Linked DNA regions of Ketobacter alkanivorans. Each later gene encodes a partner of the first gene's protein in a complex. Links are inferred from orthologs where the notes say so. Each region holds a gene or a part of one and is shown in the gene's direction. Other genes may lie near its edges. The genes, in order: rpsG and tig.

Region 1 (4,513 bases):
AGGCGGAGTTGGCCCGGGTGCTGGATGAAAATGAAGTGCTGGATAAAGAAAGTAAGTTCGGTGCCAAGTACGATAGAGAATTGCTGGGTATCACCAAGGCGTCTCTGTCGACGGAATCGTTCATTTCAGCAGCCTCTTTCCAGGAGACAACTCGTGTCTTGACCGAAGCCGCAGTGACCGGAAAGATCGACGATCTGCGCGGTCTGAAGGAAAACGTTGTGGTGGGTCGTCTGATACCGGCCGGTACCGGTTTTGCGTACCACGCCGAGCGACGTCGTCAGCGCGAGCAAGCTGATGTGTTGCAAGTGCCTGAATTCACAGCAGATGATGCTGAACAGGCGCTGAGCGAAGCATTAAACTCGCCGGAGGAGTAGTCAAATCAGGGTGCTGGTACTGTAAGGAAAAGTCCCTTGCAGTACCAGTTACTTGACTTGTAGGCAAAGCGCTCTTAGAATCTCGCATCCCTGAAAAAGGGTTGACGGGATTTTTTGCTTTAAAAGAATGAGGTGGCTCTATGAGAAACCTCGAAAAATCATTGGAGAAACAGCTACATGGCAACCATTAACCAATTGGTGCGTAAGCCACGTCAGCGTAAGGTAGCAAAAAGCGACGTTCCCGCGTTGCAAGCCTGCCCTCAACGTCGTGGTGTATGTACTCGCGTTTACACAACCACCCCTAAGAAGCCTAACTCGGCTTTGCGTAAGGTGGCTCGTGTGCGTTTGACCAACGGTTACGAAGTAACTTCGTATATCGGTGGTGAAGGTCACAACCTGCAAGAACACAGCGTAATCCTAATTCGCGGCGGTCGTGTAAAAGACCTGCCTGGTGTGCGTTACCACACTGTTCGCGGTACCCTGGATACAGCTGGTGTTTCGGATCGTAAACAGGGTCGTTCCAAATACGGAGCCAAGCGACCTAAAGCTTAATAGCAGCCGAGTGTTCATTCGGCTGTCACTTAACCCGCCTAACCTAGTGGCGGGAGTAAGGCCAAGCCAATGTCTTGGAATAACCTGAAATAGGAAAAGAAATCATGCCAAGAAGACGAGTCGTCGCAAAACGCGAAATTCTTCCTGATCCTAAGTTCCAAAGCCAGATCCTGGCTAAGTTCATTAACCATGTGATGGAAAGCGGTAAGAAATCTGTAGCAGAGCGCATCGTGTATGGTGCTCTGGCCAAGGTTGCCGAAAAGACCAATCAAGATCCCGTTGAGGCGTTCGAAAAAGCGTTAGACGCTTTGCGTCCCATGGTTGAGGTTAAATCCCGCCGAGTAGGCGGTGCTACTTACCAGGTGCCTGTTGAAGTGCGCCCGAATCGTCGTACTGCGCTGGCTATGCGCTGGATGGTAGATGCAGCTCGTAAGCGTGGTGAAAAGTCCATGCCGCTGCGTCTCGCTGGCGAAATCCTCGACGCAATTGAAGGTAAGGGTTCAGCTGTTAAGAAGCGTGAAGACGTTCACCGTATGGCGGAAGCCAACAAAGCGTTCTCTCACTATCGTTTCTAAGATACGTAACCCTTTTATAAACTGGATAATCTGAGGATAAGACAGTGGCACGTCAAACCCCTATCTCTCGATACCGTAATATCGGTATCTGTGCTCACGTAGATGCTGGTAAAACCACCACTACTGAGCGCGTACTGTTCTACACAGGTGTTTCTCACAAAATTGGTGAGGTACATGACGGCGCGGCGACCATGGACTGGATGGAGCAAGAGCAGGAGCGTGGTATAACCATCACGTCTGCAGCGACCACCTGTTTTTGGGAAGGTATGGATCGTCAGTTCGATAAATACCGCATCAATATCATTGATACCCCTGGGCACGTTGACTTCACTATTGAAGTAGAGCGATCTCTGCGCGTTCTGGACGGCGCAGTTGTTGTATTCTGTGGTTCATCAGGTGTGCAGCCGCAGTCTGAAACGGTATGGCGTCAGGCTGATCGCTATGGTGTTCCCCGCATAGTGTTTGTTAATAAAATGGATCGCGCCGGTGCTGACTTCCTTAAAGTTGTTAAGCAAATCAAGACTCGCTTGAATGCGCGTCCAGTGCCGATTCATATGAATATCGGCGCGGAAGACGAATTCAAAGGTATTGTCGACCTGCTTCGCATGAAGGCAATCTACTGGAACGAAAGCGATCAAGGCATGACGTATGATCTGGCTGATATACCAGCTGATCTGGTCGATACGTGTAATGATCTGCGTGAGCAAATGGTTGAGTCTGCCGCTGAAGCTTCCGAAGAGCTGATGGAAAAATACCTGGAAGAAGGTGACCTGAGCTTGGAAGATATCAAGCTTGGCTTGCGTACCCAGGTGTTGAACAACGAAATCGTTCTTGCTCTGTGTGGTTCAGCCTTTAAAAACAAAGGCGTGCAGGCCATGCTGGATGCGGTGATTGAGTTCCTGCCTGCTCCTAACGAAGTGCCTAACATCAAAGGTATTACTGATAAGGGTGAAGAGGAAGACCGTCCGTCTTCGGATGAGGCTCCTTTCTCGGCGCTGGCATTTAAAATTGCCACTGATCCGTTTGTTGGTAACTTGACGTTCTTCCGCGTTTATTCCGGTGTTTTGAACTCCGGTGACTCAGTGATGAACTCTGTTAAAGAGCGAAAAGAGCGTGTTGGTCGTATCTTGCAGATGCATGCCAACTCTCGTGAAGAGCTCAAAGAAGTGCGCGCAGGCGACATAGCTGCTGCTGTTGGTCTTAAAGATATTACTACTGGTGATACTCTGTGTGACCTCAAGAGCGTGATCGTGCTTGAGCGAATGGAGTTCCCGGATCCGGTAATCTCTGTTGCTGTAGAGCCGAAGTCTAAAGCTGATCAGGAAAAAATGGGGTTGGCGCTTGGTCGTTTGGCACAGGAAGATCCTTCTTTCCGGGTTAAAACTGACGAAGAAAGCGGTCAGACTATTATTTCCGGCATGGGTGAGCTGCACCTTGATATTATCGTTGACCGTATGCGTCGCGAATTCAAGGTGGAAGCGAATATCGGTAAGCCTCAGGTGGCCTATCGTGAAACCATCCGTAAAGCGGTGGACATCGAAGGTAAGTATGTCAAGCAGTCTGGTGGTCGTGGTCAGTATGGTCACGTAAAAGTGAAGATTGAGCCTATTCCAGATATGGAAGAGGACTTCATTTTCGAGGAAACCATTCATGGCGGTAGCGTACCCAAAGAATACTTTGCTGCTATCGAGAAAGGCTGTCGTCAACAGTTGGAGTCAGGTGTAATTGCTGGCTATCCGATGTTGGGCGTAAAGGTCAATCTATACGATGGTTCTTATCATGAAGTTGACTCGAACGAAAATGCTTTCCGCATGGCTGGCGCTATGGCTGTCAAGAAAGGTTGTATGGAAGCAAGCCCCGTTCTTCTTGAGCCGATCATGAAGGTGGAAGTTGTCACCCCAGAAGATTACATGGGTGATGTAATGGGTGACTTGAACCGTCGTCGCGGTATCCTGCAAGGCATGGATGAAGCAAATGGCGTTCGACTGGTTAATGCTGAAGTGCCTCTGTCCGAGATGTTTGGTTATGCAACTGATTTGCGTGGTATGTCTCAAGGTCGTGCGACCTTTACCATGGAATTCGTTAAGTATGCAGAAGCGCCTAACAACATAGCAGAAGCCATCATCAAAAAAGGTTAATTGGTTTTAAGATCATTTATTGAGGTAAATTAAAGTGTCAAAGGAAAAATTTGAACGAAGCAAACCGCACGTAAACGTAGGCACCATTGGTCACGTAGATCATGGTAAAACCACTTTGACGGCTGCCTTGACCCGTGTGTGTTCCGAAATCTGGGGTGGTGCTGCGGTTGCATTTGACGGTATCGATAAAGCGCCAGAAGAAAAAGCGCGTGGTATCACCATCTCTACTTCACACGTAGAGTATGAGTCCCCGACTCGCCACTACGCACACGTAGACTGCCCTGGGCACGCTGACTATGTTAAGAACATGATCACCGGTGCTGCGCAGATGGACGGCGCAATCCTGGTATGTTCCGCTGCTGACGGCCCGATGCCTCAGACTCGTGAGCATATCCTGTTGTCTCGTCAGGTAGGCGTACCTTATATTGTTGTGTTCCTGAACAAAGCCGACATGGTTGACGATGAAGAGCTTCTGGAGCTGGTTGAGATGGAAGTTCGCGAACTTCTGGATCAATACGACTTCCCAGGTGACGACACGCCCATCATCAAAGGTTCTGCTTTGAAAGCGCTGGAAGGTGATACTTCCGACATCGGCATGCCGTCTGTGCAGAAACTGGTTGAAACTCTGGATGAATACATCCCAGAGCCAGTGCGTGCTATTGATCAGCCCTTCCTGATGCCTATCGAAGACGTATTCTCCATCTCCGGTCGTGGTACCGTGGTGACTGGTCGTGTTGAGCGCGGCATCATCAAAGTAGGTGAAGAGATCGAAATCGTTGGTGTTAAAGATACCACCAAGACCACCTGTACTGGTGTAGAGATGTTCCGCAAGCTGCTGGACGAAGGTCGTGCTGGTGAGAATGTTGGTGTTCTG
Region 2 (12,846 bases), 1.2 Mb from region 1 along the record:
GTTTCATTGGTAAACAGTGCCTCCCTTAAAGCATTTAACTGGCTTTATTACAATCGACAGATAGAACCGGTGCGTTATCAAACCACACATTACGATCCGTTTTTCTATCCCTTGGATCATATCCATGACTGGAACCGAATGTATGGCCCTAAAGGTTTTCTACAATATCAATGTGTGATTCCTATGGAGCACAGCCACTTAGCAATAACCGAACTGCTTCATAGAATTGGCCGTGCGAATTACGGCTCGTTTTTGGCTGTATTGAAAGTGTTTGGCGAGGTTGCCTCCCCTGGTCTGATATCGTTTCCACGGCCCGGCACGACCCTCGCGTTGGACTTTCCATATCGCGGCAATAAGACAATGCAATTATTTGATCAGCTGGACGAAGTCGTGGTGCAGGCGGGTGGGGCTTTGTACCCGGCAAAAGACGCCAACATGAAGGCGGAGCATTTCCGATTGTTTTATCCCGGTGCGAATCAGCTGGCAAAATTCAAAGACCCGAATATTACTTCCAGTTTCTGGAAGCGAGTAATGGAAGCATAATCATGAAGAATTGGATCATTATTGGAGCCACCTCCGCTATTTCAGAATCAGTTTGTCGAATCTGGTCGGTTCGTGGATATAAATTGTTTCTGGTAGGGCGTGACGAGAAAAAGCTGGCCACACTGCGTGACGACTACAGCGTACGAGGTGCCAGCGATGTATATACGCACGTGATGGATGTAAATCAGTTCGAAGCACATGAAGCCTGCTGGAATGCAGCAGCGGAGCAAATGGGGCGCATTGATGGTATCTTCATCGCGCATGGCACGTTACCGGATCAGAAGGCGTGTGAGGCGTCCTTTGGCACCACACAATTAGAAATTAACACTAACGGTATGAGCGTTATTTCTCTGTGTACCATTGCAGCGAATGAATTTGAGAAAGCAGGTAAGGGTGATATCGCGGTGATTTCCTCTGTGGCCGGTGATCGGGGAAGACAATCTAATTACGTATACGGTGCAGCCAAAGGCTTGGTCAGCATTTACCTGCAGGGTTTGCGGAATAGATTGTTCAAATCCGGTGTTCATGTCACAACGATTAAACCGGGTTTTGTAGATACCCCTATGACGGCAGAATTCGATAAAGGCGGGCCTCTGTGGGCATCAGCAGACCAAGTGGCCAATGGTATAGTATCTGCGGTTGATAAACGGCGTAATGTTGTGTACTTGCCGTGGTTTTGGTGGGGGATAATGAACATTATCAAACATATCCCCGAAATGATCTTTAAACGATTGAGCCTTTAGACATGTTGCGTAGTTGTTTTGTTGTGTTCGTCTCGCTGCTTTGCGCTTCCTGTTACACCGGAAGCAATGATTCCCTGCGAAATCCTGTATCTCAACAAGGTGTGTCCGCTACTATCCAGGCGAACCTACCTTTTGGCGCAATGGAGGCTCAGGTAGCAGCATCCTTGTATAAGGATGGAAGAAAGCAGGCGTTGGTGGGTGGCGATATCGTGGTGGCATCCAGCGACAGCGGTTTGCATTCCTCTATTCTACGTTCCATCGAAAACCTGGGTGGTGATTATATTGCGAACATCCAAGTGGATGATTCCGGGCAGGGCGTTGAGTTTGCTGTTGAGCATGATCCGGTGGCGGCCCGTGAAGATCGCTGGTATCCCGTTGATGAATTGCTTGTAGATCCCGGCCCAGGTGAGTTAGTAGGCTACGCTTTCGACGTAAACTTCCCGTCTGAAATAATGCTCACCAGTCCATTGCCTACAGACACGTACACGAGCCGCGGGCAGACAATAGCGCTCAACTGGAACACTGAAACCAACGGCGACCAGATTAGGTTGACCAGTGTTCAGACCTGCTTTTCGGGTGATCAAAGTGTGCAGTGGGCTACATCAACAATCATTAATTCTACGGATACCGGATCACACGATATCAGCGTAGGTTCGCTTATTCCTTCCACCACTGTCGTTAATGCTATCAGCGATTTCTTCCAACAAATCAGCGTTATGATCGTGAGTTCTGTATTGGAGGCCTACACATTTGGGTTGGTTAGCGCAGATGATATAGATCTTGGTTCTTATAACCTGGATTATTGTACGATTTCGCTGACGGTATTCCGGGAGATCAGTAATGATCTAGGGGCCGATATCAGCGGCGGATACGCCATCGGTAGTGCAAGTGATACAGTTACAGTGCGGTATGAACCATGAATCAGATGTTCAAACTATATTGTGCCGCTTTATTGATGGCATGCTGGAGCGGTACTGCGCTAGCCGAATCATCAGAAGGTCAAGTTGTTAGTGGGTTTGGAAAGCTTGGCTTTGATTGGGTCGATGTATCATCGGCCGACTTTGATGGATCTTTGACTCTTGAAGCTGGGTTGCGCTTGCAACTGGAAAACAACCTGTCTCTGGAGGTTGCCTTGACTGGCATCAATGATTCCCAAACAGATGTGGTTGAAGACAACACTGGATCTTACCAGTTAACGATAAACAGCCTGGATTTGCTGTTCGGTGGTGCATATCGGTTCGATATTCAGCCTCATATATCGGCTTACGTTAGAGGTGGCGGATTAGCATATTCCATGGAGGTTGAAATCGAAGAGGGCTTCTATGATTTAAAGCCATCAGGGACGGACTCAGCCGACGACCGTGGTTATGGTTTCTATGCCGGGTTGGGTGGCGAGTTTAGATTAAGATCAGATTTTTCTTTGCTGGCGGAATTTTTATATAAATCTCGTAAAGATTTCTTGTCATCAAGCAGCCGGCCATTCGATGTTACGAGTTATGGGTTGTCTGTGGGTATTCTGCACCAATTTTAAGGTGTCTCTACTTGAAATTGATTTATCAGGGTTGGGAGAGCTATGTCTATAACCGGTGAATGCTTCTGTGGAAGTATAAAGTATGAGATAAGTGGCGCTCTAAAGGATGCCAGATCATGTCACTGCTCCCGTTGTCGCAAAACATTTAGCTCTCAAGCGTCGGCTTATGCCCTGGTAGACCATAATGAATTCAAATGGCTTCAAGGGGCTGACTTGCTTACCAGCTATTCATCTCAGCAATCGTTTGGTCTGCAGTTTTGCAGTAAGTGCGGTTCCACTCTTTGCGGTACGTTCAATGGTTTGATTCATGGGGTTACGCTGGGTTGTGTCAACGGCGACCCTCACGTTGAGATCGGTTATCACATATTTGTTGGTTCTAAGGCAGCGTGGGAAGTCATGCCTGAAGGTGTCAAAACATACGCCGAAGGTGCTCCAGACAATGGGTAGTATTTGATTCGGCATATGCAGTTTGAGCGCCTCATTAATACCCACAAAAAAGCCTCGCAATGCGAGGCTTTTTTGTGGGTTAAGGCTTTACCGCTGTTTAACCTTCTTGTGCCATCGGGATTTTCACTTTATCAGCTACTTCCTGATACTCTGGCATTTTGTCGAAGTTCATGTAGCGGTAGATATCTGCAGCCATGCTGTCGATATCTTTCGCGTAAACCATGTACTCTTCAGCAGTAGGCAACTTGCCCAGCACTGCAGCAACAGACGCCAATTCAGCAGAACCCAGATACACGTTTGAACCCTGCCCCAAGCGGTTAGGGAAGTTACGGGTAGAGGTGGACACTACAGTGGTGTTAGGTGCAACGCGGGCTTGGTTACCCATGCACAGCGAGCATCCTGGCATTTCGGTTCGTGCTCCGGCACGGCCGAAAATATTGTAGTAACCTTCTTCCATCAGCTGATGCTCATCCATCTTGGTAGGCGGAGCCAACCATAGACGAGTGCTCAGGGAGCCACTGGGAATCTTCTCTAATAGTTTACCGGCAGCACGGAAGTGACCAATGTTGGTCATGCACGAACCGATAAATACTTCATCAATCTTGTCACCAGCAACGTCAGACAGGGTTTTAGCATCGTCTGGATCGTTAGGGCAGCACAGGATAGGTTCTTTTATTTCGTCCATGTTGATTTCGATAACTGAGTTGTACTCAGCATCTGCGTCAGCACGCATCAGGCTTGGGTTAGCCAGCCACTCTTCCATACCGCGAATACGACGTTCCAGTGTGCGGGCTGCGCCGTAGCCATTGGAAATCATCCACTTCAACAGAGTGATGTTGGATTTCAGGTACTCTGCAACGGAGTCTTCGGACAGCGTGATGGTACAACCAGCAGCAGAACGTTCTGCAGACGCATCCGACAATTCAAATGCTTGCTCAACGGTCAGATCTTCCAAACCTTCGATTTCCAGAACGCGGCCAGAGAAGATGTTCTTTTTGCCTTTCTTCTCAACAGTCAGCAGGCCATCTTTGATCGCATACAAAGGAATCGCATGTACCAGATCGCGCAGGGTGATGCCAGGCTGACGGGTACCGGTAAAGCGTACCAGCACAGACTCAGGCATATCCAACGGCATAACACCGGTGGCCGCTGCGAACGCTACCAGACCAGAACCAGCAGGGAACGAAATACCGATGGGGAAACGGGTGTGTGAATCACCACCGGTTCCTACGGTGTCAGGCAGTAGCATACGGTTGAGCCAGCTGTGAATGATGCCGTCGCCAGGGCGCAGGGAAACACCACCGCGATTCATAATAAAGTCGGGCAGGGTGTGTTGCATTTCAACGTCAACAGGCTTGGGATAAGCGGCGGTGTGACAGAAAGACTGCATGGTGAGATCGGCAGAAAAGCCAAGGCACGCCAAATCTTTCAGCTCATCTCGAGTCATGGGGCCGGTGGTATCCTGAGATCCAACAGTGGTCATGCGTGGTTCGCAGTATTGACCAGGGCGAACACCATCCACGCCACAGGCTTTGCCAACCATTTTCTGTGCCAGAGTGAAACCTTTGCTGGAATCGGCTACGGCAACCGGAGAGCGGAACAAGTCAGTCGCGCCCATGCCCAGCGCTTCGCGAGCACGGTTGGTAAGCCCACGACCAATGATCAGGTTGATACGGCCGCCAGCACGTACCTCGTCCAACAGTACGTCTGATTTCAGTTCAAACTCAGATATGACTTCATCAGTACCATGCTTTTTGATCTTGCCTTCATAGGTGTAGATATCAACAACATCACCCATGTTCAGGTTGGAGACGTCTGCTTCAAACGGCAGTGCTCCGGCATCTTCCATGGTGTTGAAGAAGATAGGTGCAATTTTGCTACCGATACAAATACCGCCTTGACGCTTGTTTGGAACAAACGGGATGTCGTCACCGGTGAACCACAATACAGAGTTGGTTGCAGACTTGCGGGAAGATCCCGTACCCACAACGTCACCGACGTAGGCAACCGTGTGGCCTTTGGCTTTCAGTGCTTCAATTTGACTGATTGGGCCGATTTCACCGGGCTTTTCAGGGGTGATGCCGTCGCGCTCGTTCTTCAGCATGGCGTTAGCATGCAGTGGAATGTCAGGGCGAGACCAAGCGTCCTGAGCAGGTGAGAGGTCATCAGTATTGGTTTCGCCAGTCACTTTGAATACAGTAATAGTGAGCTTTTCGGGCAGTTCAGGTTTGCTGGTGAACCACTCGCCATTCGCCCAGGATTCTAATACTTTCTTGGCATTGGCGCTGGCTTTGGACTTCTCTACAACATCGTGGAACGTATCAAACACCAGCAGTGTTTTGGAGAGCGCAGCAACCGCAATATCGCCCACTTCGGCGTCATCCAGCAGGCTAATCAGCGGTTCAACGTTATAACCGCCCAGCATCGTACCCAGCAACTCAGTTGCTTTCTTTTTGTCTATTAGAGGGGAGGTAGCCTCACCTTTGGCGACTGCTGTCAGGAAACCGGCTTTAACGTAGGCTGCTTGGTCAACACCAGCAGGAACACGATAGGTCAAAAGCTCTACTAGAAAATCTTCTTCTCCGGCAGGTGGGTTTTTTAGCAATTCCACCAGTTCGGCGGTTTGCTTCTCGTCCAATGGCTTCGGTGGGATGCCTTGGGCGGCGCGTTCTTCAACATGATTACGATAAGCTTCGAGCACGGTATGACCTCTCTACAGTGTGACTTCGATTGCGTTGGGCTGGATATTGCCAGCCAGCGTAAACCCACATGGATAATAGGTGGGCCTTCGATACCGAAAATTTTGCGCGCGCATTATATCAAACTTCAAATCAGTTTACAGCAGCCTATACTTTCGTCTTCACTTGAGGTTTTACACATAACCTATTGATATAAAGGCAGATGAAGCCAAAATAGCATATGACCGGATAGTCACTTGTAGAAACCTGGCTCTCTGTTTGGGCGTCGTTTGAAGCGTTTGTATTCCCATTGATACTGCTTGGGGTCGCGATTGATTATTCTTTCTACGCAACGATTCATGGCGGCGGCGGACACCATAATGTCATCACTGTAGAAATCAGCATCCACTGGCTCGTAGAAAACATGGAAGGATTTGCCGTCAGGGTTACGCTGACAACCGAAGCCAATGGCGATTGAATTGGTGTCGTTAGTGATTTTGCTAACCAGCCTGGGGGTCAGTGCTGTGACGCCGAAAAAGGGCACCCACACACCACTTTTAACCGTGGGCTCCTGGTCTGGCAACACACCTGTGGCCATACCGGAGGGGAGCGCCCGATACAGGGCCACTACACCACGCCGGTCGGCAGCAACCATTTGCGTGTTCTGCGAGCGCGCCTTATAGATCATTTTATCCAGGGCGGCGGACTCTGCGGGTTTGTACATGGCCAACAGGCGACATTTGCTGGCCATGTAATAATTTGCCAGCTCCCAGTTGCCGAAATGGGGCACTATGAACACAATGCCCTTCTTTTGCTCAAGCGCTTCATTCAACAGCTCTTCACCGCAGGCATGGGTAATCAGTTTGAGCAGTTTTTCGGGTGGTTGGTTCCACGCAGTAGCAACTTCAAACGCGGTACGGATGGTTTCGAGCATGGAGGCCTTGCCCAGTTTTCTGCGTTCATGCTCGCTAAGGTCTGGATAGCATAGTTCCAAATTCTTTAAGGTGACTTTCTTTGGTGTGGCGGCAAACATCCACACCAAATGGCCCAGGATGTGTCCTAAGCTCCCGGCGACAGGTAAGGGCAACCAACCGATCAACTTCACAAAAAATACTAATACAGACCCTTTAATGTCTTGGTCTTCTACTTGCTTGCTCACCGTGGTGATTAACCCCACTAGAATTCGAAGGGTCATAGAATAGGATAAAAATCGATTTCGCTCTATGGTATCCGTATAATCCTGCGCTCAATAATGAAATCAGGTACGGTAAAATGGCTGAGATGAGTGAAGTCCGCACATTTCTGGGGTGCGCAACCCCCAAACGCTGGATTGAAGTTGCTCTGGAGAACTTGCCAACACTTTTGATTGATCATGCTCATTGTGAGAAAAAAGCCGCGTCCACAGCCCTCAATCTGCTGTTTAGATACGTTGATCGTAGCAATTTGCTTACTAAATTGTCTCAACTGGCCCGAGAAGAGCTGCTTCATTTTGAGCAAGTGTTAGAACTGATGACAAAGCATGGTGTTCAATACGATCACATGACGCCCGCCCGCTATGCCATGGGGCTGCGTAAACACATTCGTCATACCGAACCTGAAAAGCTAGTGGATACTTTGATCATCGGTGCCTTTATAGAGGCCCGCTCCTGTGAGCGCTTTGAGGCGTTGGCACCCTATCTGATCGAGAACCCTGACACTCAGGATATCGGCAAGTATTATCAGTTCCTGCTCAAATCAGAAAGCCGCCACTTTGAAGACTACTTGAATTTGGCAAAAGAATACGCGCATGAGTCGATCGACCAGAGAGTCCACGAGTTCAGAGATATCGAAAAAGACCTGATCGAGTCGGATGACACTGAATTCCGTTTTCATAGTGGCGTGCCTGCAATCGGCTCATGATCTGACGGCAACCGATTGCAGACCTCTATTGTGGGAATTCAAAGTCAATCAATTCAAGGCTGTGCTCACCTGCCAAAATATACCAGCCTTTTTCATGCCAATCGCCAAGCACGATGCGTTCGCAAGATCCATTATCCGTTTCAACTTTATGTCGGGCGGGTCGGTGGGTGTGGCCGTGAATGAGTAGCGGCACATTGCTTTCGGAGCAAATCCGAACCACTTCATCCTGATTCACATCCAGGATTTCATAGCTTTTGTTTTTAGTGTCTTGCTGGCTTTGGCTTCGTGCCTGCCTGCCGAATGCAATGCGTTCGGCAACAGTTTTTCCTAGAAAAGCGGCCTGCCAAGCGGGGTTGCGGACCATTTTCCTGAAGTTCATGTACTCTGTATCATCAATGCACAGCGTATCACCATGCATGAGAAGGCAAGGGCGGCCAGCGATGTTCAGTGTCGCAGGGTCTGCTAATAGGCTCGCGCCGCAGCTGGCAGCGTAGTGACTTCCAATCAGAAAGTCCCTGTTGCCATGCATGATAAACACTTCAGTGCCGGACGCAGAGAAACTCTGTAACCGTTGGGCAACCTGTTGCGCGGTTTTAGTGAGCACGTCATCGCCAAGCCATATTTCAAAGAAGTCACCGAGAATAAAAAGGCGAGCGACCTTTCCCTCAAATTGATCCAGAAGATGAAAAAACGCCCGGGTGATGTCCGGGCGGTTATCTTCCAAATGCAGGTCTGATACAAGCAAGGTCTGCATAGGTGTCTGCATGGTTACTTGGTAACAACCTCGGCCGTTTCAATGAATACGGGCTCCATTGGCACGTCTTGATGGAAACCGTGGCGGCCAGTTTTTACCGCTTTGATTTGATCAACTACATCCATACCGTCCACGACTTTACCGAATACCGCGTATCCCCAGCCCTGCATGTTTTCACCAGAGAAGTTCAAGAAGTCGTTATCTTTTACGTTAATAAAGAACTGCGCCGAAGCGGAGTGGGGATCCTGGGTGCGCGCCATGGCCACTGTGCCCACTTCATTTTTAAGGCCATTGTTGGCTTCATTTTTAATGGGGGCATTGGTGGGCTTTTGCTGCATGTCTTTATCAAAGCCACCACCTTGAACCATGAAACCATTAATAACACGATGAAACACTGTATCGTTGTAGTGGCCATCATTGACGTAATTTACGAAGTTCTCCACGGTAACAGGAGCCTTTTCTTTGTTCAGCTCAAGTTTGATGTCGCCCATGCTGGTGTGAAGAATAACTAGAATTGCATCCATTTTACTTTCCCGTCGGTTGAGTGTTTGGGTTTAACTTAGATTGTCGTATAACTTATGGGTGTAGATCGCGTGCAGCAATCAGCGTGTTTTCCAGCAGAGTAGCAACGGTCATTGGCCCAACACCGCCAGGTACTGGGGTTATCCAGGCGGCCCGCTCAGCTGCTTTTCCAAATTCAATATCACCCCTTAGCTTGCCATCAGCGCAACGATTAATGCCAACATCAATTACGATTGCACCGGGTTTTACCCAGTCGCCCGGTAGGAATTCAGATTTCCCGACTGCAACCACCAACAAATCGGCGCGGCCAACATGTGCTTTCAGGTCTTTGGTGAACCTGTGGCATGTGGTAACAGTGCAACCTGCAAGCAAAAGCTCCAGACCCATGGGGCGGCCCACAATATTGGACGCACCAACTATAACCGCATCCAAGCCGTACAATGAAACACCGGTAGATTCGATCAGCTTCATAATCCCTTTGGGGGTACAGGGTCGGAGCAGGGGAATGCGTTGTGCCAAGCGACCCATATTGTATGGGTGAAAGCCGTCAACATCTTTATCCGGGCGAATCGCATTGATGATGGTTTTGTCATCGAGGTGTGGCGGCAAGGGCAGCTGGACCAGTATGCCGTCGATTTCAGGATCGCTATTTAGCTCTTCAACAAGCTCGTTTAGGGCTGTTTGGGTAGTGTCTGCCGGTAGATCATAAGATTTGGAGACAAAACCCACTTCCTCACAAGACTGGCGTTTTTTACTTACATAAACGTTAGAGGCTGGATCAGCACCCACCAAGATCACCGCCAGCCCAGGTGCGCGTTTTCCTTCGCTAATGCGCGATGCAACGGCACTTTTAATATCAGCTTTCAGATTGGCAGCAATGGCAGTACCGTCAATGATGTTCGCAGTCATAGTTCGAAGTCAGTTTCCAGGCAAGTAAAGGTCAATAATCAGCGGGCCGGTGGGCCGCGGTAATTCAGGGCCGGTATTGTCTCATTATAGATGTCATGGGGTAAAGATCTGCCATCAAGGGATTGATCTCATTGAATTTTATGAAAGTGTTTGACGTGTGCATTTGGGATGTATATCATGCGGCCCTCTTCACCGTTGAGGTGTAGAAACGGGGCATAGCGCAGTCTGGTAGCGCGCCTGCTTTGGGAGCAGGATGTCGGGGGTTCGAATCCCTCTGCCCCGACCATAAAGTTTAGTTAATTCAGATGATTAGCAGTGTACTCGAGTTAATGCGCTCGTAGCTCAACCGGATAGAGCATCGGCCTTCTAAGCCGAGGGTTGCAGGTTCGAGTCCTGCCGGGCGCGCCAGCCTCTTCATCTGAAGTGTCAAAACGGGTAGAGTACTCGGGTTTGATTGAAAGTTTGCTGGTGGGCGTAGCTCAGTTGGTAGAGCCCCGGATTGTGATTCCGGTGGTCGTGGGTTCGAGCCCCATCGTCCACCCCATTTTCCCGGATGCTGATTTGATCGGCATCGGTTGGGGGTAAAAATCGAGACCGGTAATGTCCTGCGGATATTGCCGGTTTCTTGTTTTCAGAGCACACAACCGAAAGGTGAGGTTACTATGCAAGTTTCTGTGGAAACCACCTCTGGACTTGAGCGTCGACTGACCGTTGGAGTTCCAGCTGATAAAATCGACACTGCCGTTGACGAGAAATTAAAGGACGCCGCTCAGCGTGTTCGAATCGATGGTTTCCGTCCGGGCAAAGTACCTCTTAAAGAGGTGCGTCGTCGCTTTGGCAAATCCATTCGCGAAGAAGTCATTGGTGAAGTTGTCAGCAACTCCTTTTATGACGCCGTCACTAAAGAATCACTGAATCCTGCAGGTTACCCTTCTATTGAGCGCACCAAAGATGAGCCAGGCCATGACCTGGAGTTTGTGGCGACATTTGAAGTGTACCCCGAAGTGCAGGTTCAAGGTCTGGATAAGATCTCTGTAGTACGCCCGATTGCCGAAATCGAAGAATCCGATATCGATGCCATGATCGAGCGCCTGCGTGAACAACGTGCCAGCTTTGCTGAAGTCGAGCGTGCTGCTGCCGATGGAGATCAGGTTAACATCAACTTTGAAGGCACCAAAGAAGGCGTAGCCTTTGACGGCGGCACAGCAGAAGGCCAGGACCTGGTATTGGGTTCCGGCAGCATGATTCCAGGCTTTGAAGATGGTATCGTCGGCATGTCAAAAGGTGACGAGAAAGTAATCGACGTTACTTTCCCCGAGGATTATCACTCCGAAGAACTGAAAGGTCAGCCAGTCCAGTTTAAAATCACCGTGAACAGCGTTTCTGCGCGCTCACTGCCTGAAGTGAATGAAGAATTCATCAAAAACTTCACGCAGAAAGACGATTCCAACCTGGACGAGTTCCGCGTAGAAATCCGTAAGAACATGGAGCGCGAGCTCAAAAATGCGGTTAAAAACCGTGTTAAGAAAGCAGTGATGGACGGTGTTCTTGAGCATAACGAACTCGATGTGCCCAAGGCGCTGCTTGATTCTGAAATCAACCGTCAGCGTCAGCAAATGCTGCAACAATTCGGCGGCGGGCAGAACTTCGATATGAGCATGCTACCGGCAGAGCTATTCGAAGGTCAGGCTAACCGTGCTGTTAAGTTGGCATTGGTACTGGGTGAGCTGATCAAGGATAAGGAAATCAAGGCAGATGCCACTCGTGTGCGCAGCACTATCGAGGAGATGGCTCAGCCATACGAGAATCCTGAGCAAGTAGTTGCTTATTACTACGAAAATGAGCAAATGCTCCAGCAAGTAGAAGCGATGGTGCTGGAAGATCAAGTGGTTGATGTAATTCTAGAGCAAGCCACTGTTGCTGATCAAAAAATGAGCTACGAAGAGGCCGTAAAGCAGCCTCAGGATGAAGCTGAATAAGCTTTAGACTGCTCCAAAAGAACGCGGCCATATTGGTCGCGTTTTTTTTTGCTCAAAGCATGTGATACTGGTGGTATAGGCGCTATAGTTAATAAAAGTGAGCCAAGGTATTGAAATACCTTACAAAGGCCCCATCTAGCATTTTGAAGATGTATCATTTGCCATAAGACCATAACATTACTCGCAATTGTAAGGATTACGACATGTCCCACCGATACGAAGAGCTGTTGGATCGCAACCCAATCCTTAATACTGGCCTGGTGCCAATGGTTATAGAGCAGACAGCCAGGGGGGAACGATCCTTCGATATCTATTCCCGCTTATTGAAAGAACGCGTTATTTTCATGGTGGGTCAAGTCGAAGACCACATGGCGAACCTGATTGTTGCTCAGCTTCTGTTTATGGAATCTGAAAACCCCGACAAAGACATCCATTTCTATATCAACTCACCCGGTGGCTCGGTGACTGCAGGGATGGCCATTTACGACACCATGCAGTTCATCAAACCCGATGTGTCTACAATGTGTATAGGTCAGGCGTGTTCCATGGGGTCACTGCTGCTCACGGCGGGTGCCGCAGGCAAGCGTTATTGTCTACCGAACTCCAGGGTGATGATTCATCAGCCGCTAGGTGGATTCCAAGGCCAGGCCTCAGACATCGAAATTCACGCCCGTGAAATCATCCAGATGAAGCGACGTCTGAATGAGATACTCGCAGGCCATACCGGGCAGAAGATTGAAAAGATCGAGCAAGATACAGATCGTGATAATTTCATGAGCGCTTATGATGCAAAAGAATATGGATTGGTTGACCAGGTGCTTGAGAAGCGTTAGTTTTAAAT

Evidence for each region.
Region 2: the proteins of rpsG (region 1) and tig are in contact, whole or in part, in a crystal structure (PDB 3GTY), measured with the Thermotoga maritima proteins. The link is inferred for Ketobacter alkanivorans from one-to-one orthologs. Residues at the interface, in WP_004081843.1 of Thermotoga maritima: Lys34, Lys52, Lys55, Glu59, Arg62, Gln63, Glu66, Asn67, Lys69, Val71, Arg95, Ala109, Lys110, Lys111, Gly112, Arg113, Pro114, Glu117, Glu121, Ile124, Ala125, Tyr127, Asn128, Asn129, Thr130, Gly131, Lys135, Asp139, Arg142, Met143; in WP_004081061.1 of Thermotoga maritima: Glu122, Val124, Val129, Leu130, Tyr133, Glu188, Gly259, Ile262, Tyr263, Glu266, Ser270, Glu273, Gln274, Glu277, Arg308, Gln311, Ile312, Ser315, Tyr316, Glu325, Arg329, Arg336, Leu363, Phe366, Trp367, Arg373, Leu377, Arg381, Leu384, Glu387.

Annotation. Positions count from the first base shown.
Region 1 is NZ_CP022684.1:1,479,007-1,483,519, reverse strand. Bases 1-2,765 are described here. They hold rpsG (30S ribosomal protein S7), read left to right. Parts: upstream 1-1,030; coding sequence 1,031-1,501; downstream 1,502-2,765. Other genes in these bases: fusA (elongation factor G), read left to right, coding at 1,546-2,765; rpsL (30S ribosomal protein S12), read left to right, coding at 552-926; rpoC (DNA-directed RNA polymerase subunit beta'), read left to right, coding at 1-374. Outside these bases: more of fusA, read left to right, coding at 2,766-3,639; tuf (elongation factor Tu), read left to right, coding at 3,674-4,513.
Region 2 is NZ_CP022684.1:329,824-342,669, reverse strand. Bases 9,896-12,846 are described here. They hold tig (trigger factor), read left to right. Parts: upstream 9,896-10,688; coding sequence 10,689-12,005; downstream 12,006-12,846. Other genes in these bases: clpP (ATP-dependent Clp endopeptidase proteolytic subunit ClpP), read left to right, coding at 12,209-12,838; folD (bifunctional methylenetetrahydrofolate dehydrogenase/methenyltetrahydrofolate cyclohydrolase FolD), read right to left, coding at 9,896-10,026. Also shown: Kalk_RS01550 (FAD-binding oxidoreductase), read left to right, coding at 1-543; Kalk_RS01545 (SDR family oxidoreductase), read left to right, coding at 546-1,286; Kalk_RS01540 (hypothetical protein), read left to right, coding at 1,289-2,206; Kalk_RS01535 (outer membrane beta-barrel protein), read left to right, coding at 2,203-2,817; Kalk_RS01530 (GFA family protein), read left to right, coding at 2,860-3,264; acnB (bifunctional aconitate hydratase 2/2-methylisocitrate dehydratase), read right to left, coding at 3,362-5,965; Kalk_RS01520 (lysophospholipid acyltransferase family protein), read right to left, coding at 6,196-7,101; miaE (tRNA-(ms[2]io[6]A)-hydroxylase), read left to right, coding at 7,215-7,841; Kalk_RS01510 (UDP-2,3-diacylglucosamine diphosphatase), read right to left, coding at 7,867-8,595; Kalk_RS01505 (peptidylprolyl isomerase), read right to left, coding at 8,610-9,119; more of folD, read right to left, coding at 9,172-9,895. UniProt on the Bacillus subtilis protein: Involved in protein export. Acts as a chaperone by maintaining the newly synthesized protein in an open conformation. Functions as a peptidyl-prolyl cis-trans isomerase.